3 regions of the Staphylococcus sp. aM genome follow, and region 1 is predicted to be linked to each of the others. Evidence: predicted binding sites of a transcription regulator. Region 1 holds the regulator's gene; each other region holds the start of a gene.

Region 1 (3,300 bases):
ATATTATAGTACCTGCAAAATGCTCTAAAGCTTGTTCTAACATTTCTTTTGAATCTATGTCGAGGTGATTGGTAGGCTCATCTAAAATAAGTACATTATCACGTTGTAACATTAACAAGGCTAGTTGTAGTCTTGCTTTTTCACCACCTGATAAATCATTGATGATTTTTTTGACATCGTCTTGTACGAATAAAAAGCGTCCTAATACTGCTCGAATATCTTTTTCGTTCATATTTGGATATTGGTCCCACACATAATCTAGAATGGTTTTATTTGATTTGAATTCAGCTTGTTTTTGATCATAGTAACCAATTTTCAAATTAGCACCAAATGTGACTTCGCCACCGAGTTGACGTTGTCTTTGAGCAATGGTTTTAATCAAAGTGGTTTTACCGACACCATTTGGCCCTATAATTGCAATGTGATCGCCTTTGGATACTTCCATATTAATAGGTTTAGTAATAGGGGTATCATCATAACCAATTTCTAATTGTTTGATATGCATGACGTCATTTCCGGTATTTCTATCAAATCCAAACTGGATATTGGCACTTCTTGCATCAATCATAGGTTTATCTATACGTTGAATTTTTTCTAGGGTTTTACGACGACTTTTTGCCATGCCACTTGTTGAAGCTCTTGTAATATTTTTTTCTACAAATGTTTCTAATCTTTTAATTTCTTCCTGTTGTTTTTCATATTCTTGCATACGTTTTTCATAATATTTATCTCTTTGTTGAATAAATTGTTCATAATTACCAATATATCGTTTGACGCTACCTAAAGCGACGTCATAAACTTGTGTAACGATTTTGTCTAAGAAATATCTATCATGACTGATAATGACAATTGCACCTTTAAAGTAGCGTAAATAATCCTCTAACCATTTTGTGGTTTCTAAATCAAGATGGTTGGTAGGTTCATCAAGTAATAATAAATCTGGTTCATTTAACAACATTTGTGCCAGTGATAATCTTGTTTTTTGACCACCACTGAAGTCATTAATAGGTTTATTAAAGTCATCTTCATTAAAATTCAACCCATGAAGAACTGTTTTAATTTTACTATCATATTGATAACCTTCTAGTTGCTCAAATTGATTTGATAAAGATTCATATTTTTCCATATGTGCTTGATAAGTAGGGGTATCATACGCATCTGCATGTGCAGCTAACCAATCGGTTTCTTGTTTGATTAATAATTCCATATTTTTTATATGTTCAAATGGTTTTGACATTTCCTCAAATACAGTGGCGTTAGAGTCTAGTGTCATTTGTTGTGTCAAATAGCCCATCTTAAGATTTTTAATCTTTGAAATATGACCACTATCATAATCTTCAACGCCAGCAATGATTTTCATAAGTGTTGATTTACCGGCACCATTTCGTCCAACAACACCTATACGTTCGCCTGTTTTTACTTCAAAATCAACGTTAGTAAAGATATCTTCACCATCGAACGATTTAGAGATGTCATTAAGTTGTAAAAGTATCATCCGACTTCACCTTTCTAAATATGCGATATCATTATAAACTATACATATAGTTTGATATGTTTAAATATTTGTTTATCATATTAATATTTATTTTACAGTATTAAGCTGTGTCTTGAAACTAGGATATTTATTTTTAAATTTTATTAATGTATAATTAGCAAGTATTCATTGTAAACAATTATTTGGATTTTTATTGTTGCAAACATATATACATAAAATTAAATTGAAACCGTTTAGTGTCGAAGGGAGACAAATAAAATGGCAAGTAACGTTAAAATTCCTCGAGCAACTTTAAAACGTTTACCGTTATATTATAGATTTGTTAGTAATCTAAAAACTAAAGGTATTGACCGTGTTAATTCTAAAGCTATTAGCGAAGCATTACAAATAGATTCAGCTACGATTCGTAGAGATTTTTCATATTTTGGCGAATTAGGTAAAAAAGGTTATGGCTATAATATAGATAGTTTAATTGAATTTTTTAAAGCTGAAATTAGTGGTAGTAATGATATTAAAATTGCAATTGTTGGTGTAGGTAACTTAGGTCGAGCATTATTAACATATAACTTTTCAATTCACGATGAAATGACAATTACAGAAGCATTTGATGTGAATCAAGATGTCATCGGTGAACAAGTAGGCCGTGTAGTTGTTAAAGATAGCAAGACTTTAAAACAAACGTTATCAAAACAAGATATTGATGTAGTCATTCTCACTACTCCTGAACATGTTGCTCAAAGTGTTACAGACGAACTTGTTGAATCTGGTATTAAAGGAATTATGAATTTTACGCCAGCAAGAGTAAGTACACCAAATGATGTTCAAGTACATCATATTGATTTAGGTATTGAATTACAGTCCTTACTATTCTTTATGAGAAATTATGATGAATCAATGAAATAGCATATTGGTCATTAGGGGGACTCTTTATGAATGGTAAATTTTTGATTCAAGTAAGTTGTATGTATAAAGCTCATTTACCTACATTGATATACATTCCCGGACAATTGGTTTTGAACGAGCATACACTAATATTCAAGTCATATTATACAAATCATAATCCTTTAAATTTAGATATTGATGTAAAAAAAATAATTCGTTACCAAGTACGTAAGGGATTACTAGGACATAAATTATTTATTTATTATAACCAAACTTGGTATAAATTCAGTCATTTTAAATCAAAAGACATACAAACGTTAGTTCATCATATAAATGAAATACAAGCGCTTTAAAATAGCGATATTTAATAGTACATCTTAAAGAGGTGTACTATTTTTTAGTAAAGTGAAAACTACATTCAATAAAGATATGCATTGGGAGAACTAATTTAGATAGTGAACTTGAAATATAACACTTTATCCTGTAAAATAACTTAGTATTTATATCGGAAAAGGGTGAAAATATGGTTTGGATGATTATAAGCGGTTTGATTGTCGGTGTACTATTAGGATTCGTAATGCAACGAACTCGCTTTTGTTTAGCAGGCGGTTTTAGAGATATGTATGTACAAAAAAGTAATAAAATGTTTTATGCTTTGCTTGTTGCGATTACAGTTCAAAGTATTGGTTTATTCATTTTAACAAGTTTAGGCTTAGTTAATGTTCCAGCACATACATTTCCAATTGTTGGTACAGTTATCGGTTCTTTTGTCTTTGGCATAGGTATCGTATTAGCAGGCGGTTGTGCTACTGGAACATATTATAGAGCAGGAGAAGGTTTAATAGGTAGTTGGATTGCACTTATTTTATATGCATTAACAAGTGCTATGACTAAGACAGGTATTTTATCACCAGTTCTAAAAG
Region 2 (3,300 bases), 710 kb from region 1:
TCTTTACCACCATTGATAGCATATAGTAATGTTTTAGCTAAGTTAGCACGAGCACCGAAGAATTGCATTTGCTTACCGATTTTCATTGCTGATACACAACATGCGATACCATAGTCATCACCATAGCTTTCACGCATTAAATCGTCGTTTTCATATTGAATTGAGCTTGTTTTAATACTCATTTTTGCACAATAAATTTTGAAGTTTTCAGGCAATCTTACTGACCAAAGCACAGTTAAGTTTGGTTCAGGTGCTGGACCTAGGTTATCTAATGAATGTAAGAAACGGAATGAGTTTTTCGTAACTAATGGTCTACCATCAATACCTACACCACCGATAGATTCAGTTACCCAAGTTGGATCGCCAGAGAATAATTCGTTATAGTCTGGTGTACGTGCAAATTTAACGATACGTAATTTCATAATGAAGTGGTCGATAATTTCTTGTACTTCACTTTCTGTAATGTCACCGTTTTTCAAATCACGTTCAGCATAAATATCTAAGAATGTTGATGTACGTCCTAAACTCATGGCAGCACCATTTTGTTCTTTGATTGCTGCAAGATATGCTAAGTATAACCATTGCACCGCTTCTTTAAAGTTAGTAGCTGGTCGACTTAAATCAAATCCGTACATTTGTCCTAGTTCTTTTAATTCATTTAAGGCACGATATTGTTCGGATAATTCTTCTCTTAATCTAATCACATCTTCTGACATTTCAGTAGACATTGTATTAAAGTCTTTAAGTTTTTCTTCCATTAAGAAGTCAACACCATATAATGCCACACGACGATAGTCACCGATGATACGTCCACGACCATATGCATCTGGTAATCCTGTAATTATTCCAGCTTTACGACAATTTAACATTTCTCTGGAATATGCATCGAATACACCTTGGTTATGCGTTTTACGATAGTCTGTAAAGATTTTTTCTGTTTCTGGATCTAATTCATAACCGTATGCTTCACATGCTGCTTTAGCCATACGAATACCACCGAATGGTTGCATTGAACGTTTAAATGGTTTCTCTGTTTGCACGCCGACAACTGTTTCTAAATCTTTGTCTAAATATCCAGCGTCATGTGATGTGATTGTGGATGCTACTTTCGTATCCATATCCCACATACCACCGCGTTCACGTTCTTCTTTAGATAATTGCATCACTTGGTCCCATAATTTTGATGTTGCTTCAGTTGGACCTTCTAAAAAGTCATCGTCACCTTCATATAATGAATAATTTAGTTGAATAAATTCTCTCACGTCTACATGTCTATTCCAACGACCATTTTTAAAACCTTGCCAAGCACTAGTATGATGATTTGTTTCTAACATACTGTTCGCCTCCATTTCGTTTTGTTAACGTTTTCACATGTAGTGTAGCATGTTTATTGTGATAATTTTCACAAAATTTATGACTAATTTTCAACTAAAATATGGCTGATTAGCGAACCTGTATTTTAAATTAATACAGAATTACATTTTTATTCACTGTTACATAACAGATTTATAAATATCATAAATTCAAAATTAAAATACTTACATAAAAACCAAATGAATTCATTTCTTATATACCATTATTATACTAATAAAATATGTTAAACTTATTTCGTGTACAATTAGTTGGTTATTTGGTAAATCACGTTAACAATATAAAAGGAGTTTTGTGTGATATGAAAAAGTTATGGACTGTGCTATTGATGGGATTATTAGTACTATCAGCATGTTCAAATCATCATTCTGAAGGAAAAAATGAAGCGAGCAAGCAAGATAGTAATAAACAGAATCAATCTCACAAGAAAGTTAAAAAAGATGGTAAAACTTATATTGACGGTATCTTAATGGTGAATAAGCAAATTAAATTACCAAAAGACTATAATCCTGGGGAAAATCCTAAAGCAGTGAAAGCATTAAATAAAATGATTGCTGATGCGAAAAAAGATCATATCAATTTATACAAAATTAGTGGCTTCAGAAGCTATCAAACTCAAATTCAATTATTCAATAATTATAAAGCTAGAGATGGTGAAAAAGCAGCTAATAAATATAGCTCTAAACCAGGTCATTCAGAACATCAAACTGGTTTATCATTCGATGTGGGTGCACAGGGGTCTGATAAAAACTTATACCACAGTTTTGGTAAAACCAAAGAAGGTCAATGGATTAAACGCCATGCAGATGAATATGGCTTTATTATTAGATATGGTAAAGGCAAAGAAAATGAAACTGGCTATCAATATGAGCCATGGCATTTACGCTATTTAGGTAAAGAGAAAGCCAAAGAAGTCAAAGAGTCTGGCCAAAGTTTAGAATCTTATTTAGGTTTATATCCTAAAAAATAATAAAAATAAGGCTGAGATACATGATGGATAATGTGAGTGATTGTGTGATATGTACACATCAACTCATAACCAGTCCTCATGAATATCTCAGCCTTTTTTAATTCTATTATTTTGCTTCTCCCACAACAGTAAAGCGTTCATTAATGTGTTGAGGATTTTCAATTTCGTCTACTAATGCAACGGCATAATCTGCATAACTGATATAGCTATTCCCCTCAGAATTAACAATTAATTGATCTTTACCAGATTGGTAATGACCTGTTCTAACACCCTCTGGATCAAATTCTGCAGCAGGGCTTAGGAATGTCCATGTTATACCTTCTGAGTTGCGTAATTCTTCAAGGTTTTGTCCTTGACCACTTGCTGTAGGTTTAACAATATCAGGAAATTCTGGTGTGTCGATTAATTGAACTGTATGTGCATCATCTACATATAGACTTCCGGCACCACCAACAATAATTGCTCTTGTATCTGTTCCTTTTAAAATATCAATTAAATGACGGCCTGCATTGATATGTCCTTCTGAATCGCCTAATGGTGCACCAAAAGCATTAACAACAACTTCAAATGATGCTATGTCTGTAGTTGTTAAATCATGAATGTCTTTCTCGATGATTTCTACTTCCGTATTTGTTATTTTTGATGCATTTCTCACGATGGCAGTTACTTGATGTCCTCTATCTAAAGCTTCTTTTAATACAAGTTGTCCTACTTTACCTGAAGCGCCTATAATTCCTATTTTCATTGTGAAACTCCTCCGTTTATCTCTTTTAAGATTAATTACATTTTGAAATGTGCTTATCATTGATGTAACTGTAACAGTTACATCAAGTCGAATAACGAATACGCTATTCGTTATGTTGCAATACTTGATTAACGATATCGTTCATTGTCACTTTCGCTAGAACACCTTCCATAGCATCTTGTGCTTGCATTAATATAATCTCTAACACCCCTTG
Region 3 (3,300 bases), 750 kb from region 1:
AAACCCATTAAAATCGTTGCTGCAAATAAATATTCCACTCCATGTTCCTTCACGAGTGGTGTCACAACAAGTGCAACAGCACCTGTAGCACCTGAAATCATTGCCGGTCGTCCACCAACAATCGCTGTCACTGTCGCTATGATAAACGCCGCATATAAACCAATCATCGGGTCTACCCCCGCTATGATTGAAAAGGCAATCGCTTCTGGAATTAAAGCAAGTGCCACTACAATACCTGCTAGTATATTTTTCATCGGTTGATTAAACCACTGTACTTTCCAACTATCTACCATAACATCCGCTCCTTTTCATACTATTTAAATTCAATATTGATAAAGCGCTCATTACGTCCCTATCGTATTTAAAATATGCATATATTTGCACTTTGCATACATATGACACCGTCCACTTTTTCCGCAATAAAATAGAGCGAGTAAGAAACCATTGTGTCATTCAACTTGGTTTCATCACTCGCCCATGAAGGTGGCTATCTTATCATCTCATTAGAATTGTTATTTATTGACTATCCTACGTGCCACTCACTATATGACATATATCAATTGAATCGCGTTTTATTTGCCGAATTGAAACCTTACGCATTATAACATCAAGCACGCTTCAATGGCAAAATTCATTTTGATACTTGTCATCGACTTTTAATATACATCACGTCACATGAATCATGACTTTAGCTCTTCTTGATATGTCTGCCCAAATAATTGATAATGTACAAATTCGGTAACATCTGCTGAACTGACTAATATCAATATCGTATCATTACCGCCAACTGTTCCCAATACCTCATTTAAATTGAGCTGATCGATATAAAAGTTCACACTTTGCGCAAATCCTGGCGATGTTTTGACAATAAGGTAGTGATCTTTAATTGTGACCTTTTCGATCTCATCATTGTAAAAGGCTATGAGTTTCGTTTTCGCTTCGTTTTGAGCATTATCATTAAACTTTCGGTAACATCGATCATTATTGGCGGTAGGCATTTTATATATTTTAAGTTCATTTAAATCTCTACTAATCGTTGCCACACTATATTTGATACCAAAATGTTTATCAAGATAGTCGACAATTTCGGCTTTTGAACGTATGTCATTATCTTTCACAATTGTCGATATTAAATCCAATCGTTTACTTTTTCTCATATCTATTTACTCCTTTATCTGCATATTTCACAAAATACAGACAAACTTCATCACAAATACCATATCAAATTTCTTTCATACAATATGTGAAGTATTTCTCATTTATAACAATTTTTATAAAAAGTTTTATATTGATGTATAAAAATCTTCTTAAAATATAGACAGATTTAACATTTATAGTTAATTAATCATGCATGACTATCCATACATTCAATCGAATAAAAAATCATATTATATTAATTATTTATTATCGTATTAACTTAATATACATGTAGTTATAGGTTTTATGCGTTTATATTGCATAATCTATCATCAAATTGCATTGAATAAATATTTTATATGAGATATTCGACATTATTATTGTGAAAAGATTCTCAATCTCTATGTTGAAAGCGCTTTATACTCTAGGTGTATTAAATCAAAGGAGGAAATAACAATGGAAAAAGGACCTATCCACGTAAACAGTGAAATCGGCAAATTAAAAACGGTATTACTTAAACGACCAGGTAAAGAATTAGAAAATTTAGTGCCTGATCATCTAAGTGGATTGCTATTTGACGATATTCCTTATTTGAAAGTTGCTCAAGAAGAGCATGACCATTTCGCGCAAGTACTCAGAGATGAAGGTGTCGAGGTTGTCTATTTAGAACACCTAGCTGCAGAAGCCATTGCAGATGCCTCTGTTCGCGAACAATTTATCGACGATATTTTAAAAGAATCACAAAAGACTGTCCTCGGTCATGAAAAAGAAATTAAAGAACTATTCGCAACATTAAATGACCAAGAACTGGTAGAAAAAATTATGGCTGGTGTACGTAAAGAAGAAATTCAATTAGAAACGAATCACCTCGTAGAATATATGGATGACCGCTATCCATTCTATCTCGATCCAATGCCAAACCTTTACTTCACTAGAGACCCACAAGCATCTGTAGGTAGAGGAATGACTATCAACCGTATGTATTGGCGTGCCCGTCGTCGTGAATCTATCTTCATGACATATATTTTGAAATATCACCCAAGATTCAAAAACGACGATGTCCCAGTTTGGTTAGATAGAAATTCACCATTCAATATTGAGGGTGGCGATGAATTAATTCTATCTAAAGATGTACTTGCAGTTGGTATTTCTGAACGTACCTCTGCACAAGCTATCGAACGCTTAGCAAGACAAATTTTATTCGATGATCAATCTACATTTACTAAAGTACTTGCCATCGAAATTCCAAACAGCCGTACATTTATGCATTTAGATACAGTATTTACCATGATTGACTACGACAAATTTACAATGCATGCTGCGATTTTCAAAGAAGAAGATAACATGAACATCTTCACCATTGAAAAAGATGAACAAGGTCAAGACATTAAAATTACGCACTCAAACAAATTAAAAGAAACATTAGAAGATGCGCTTAACATCGACAATATTGAATTTATCCCAACAGGTAATGGTGACGTTATCGATGGTGCCCGTGAACAATGGAATGACGGTTCTAACACATTGACTATCCGTCCAGGGGTTGTCGTAACTTACGACCGAAACTATGTATCTAACCAATTATTACGTGATAAAGGCATTAAAGTTATTGAAATTACAGGTAGTGAATTAGTACGTGGTCGTGGGGGCCCAAGATGTATGAGCCAACCATTATATAGAGAAGATATTTAATTCAGTACACACATGCACTTTACTAATACATTTTAAAGAAATGAGGAATGAATCATGTCAGAAATTCAACAACCACTTAACTTAAAAGGTAGACATTTATTAAAAGAAGATGACTTTACGAAAAAAGAATTTAGCGATTTAATCGATTTCGCTATTACTTTAAAAGATTATAAACAAAAAGGGATTCCACATCGTTATTTAGATCATAAAAATATCGCCCTATTATTTGAAAAGAATTCTACACGTACACGTGCAGCCTTTACTGTTGCCTCTATTGATTTAGGTGCACATCCTGAATTCTTAGGAAAAAATGATATCCAATTAGGTAAAAAAGAATCTGTTGAAGACACAGCTAAAGTACTAGGAAGAATGTTTGATGGTATCGAATTCCGCGGTTTCTCACAAGAGATGGTTGAAGACTTAGCTAAATATTCAGGTGTACCTGTATGGAATGGTTTAACGGACGCATGG

The links. Region 1 encodes Rex, which represses fermentation and respiration genes when NADH is low (regulators of the CRP and FNR family bind a similar motif). Its sites were predicted from a motif close to TTGTGAAATATTTCACAA; they were not measured.
Region 2: pflB (formate C-acetyltransferase) is a predicted target of Rex. The motif match lies at 1,391-1,408, and genes of this name have one in related genera.
Region 3: arcA (arginine deiminase) is a predicted target of Rex. The motif match lies at 1,518-1,535, and genes of this name have one in related genera.

The regions. Positions count from the first base shown of each region.
Region 1 is NZ_CP121447.1:865,722-869,021, forward strand. Features, by position in the region: gene abc-f (ribosomal protection-like ABC-F family protein) at 1-1,495, opposite strand, end outside; gene P7F85_RS04185 (redox-sensing transcriptional repressor Rex) at 1,754-2,398, shown strand; gene P7F85_RS04190 (hypothetical protein) at 2,425-2,730, shown strand; gene P7F85_RS04195 (YeeE/YedE family protein) at 2,901-3,300, shown strand, end outside.
Region 2 is NZ_CP121447.1:160,612-163,911, reverse strand. Features, by position in the region: gene pflB (formate C-acetyltransferase) at 1-1,334, opposite strand, end outside; gene P7F85_RS00690 (M15 family metallopeptidase) at 1,673-2,341, shown strand; gene P7F85_RS00685 (NAD(P)-dependent oxidoreductase) at 2,448-3,086, opposite strand; gene P7F85_RS00680 (Rrf2 family transcriptional regulator) at 3,190-3,300, opposite strand, start outside.
Region 3 is NZ_CP121447.1:120,388-123,687, reverse strand. Features, by position in the region: gene P7F85_RS00540 (SulP family inorganic anion transporter) at 1-293, opposite strand, end outside; gene P7F85_RS00535 (arginine repressor) at 681-1,157, opposite strand; gene arcA (arginine deiminase) at 1,594-2,829, shown strand; gene argF (ornithine carbamoyltransferase) at 2,884-3,300, shown strand, end outside.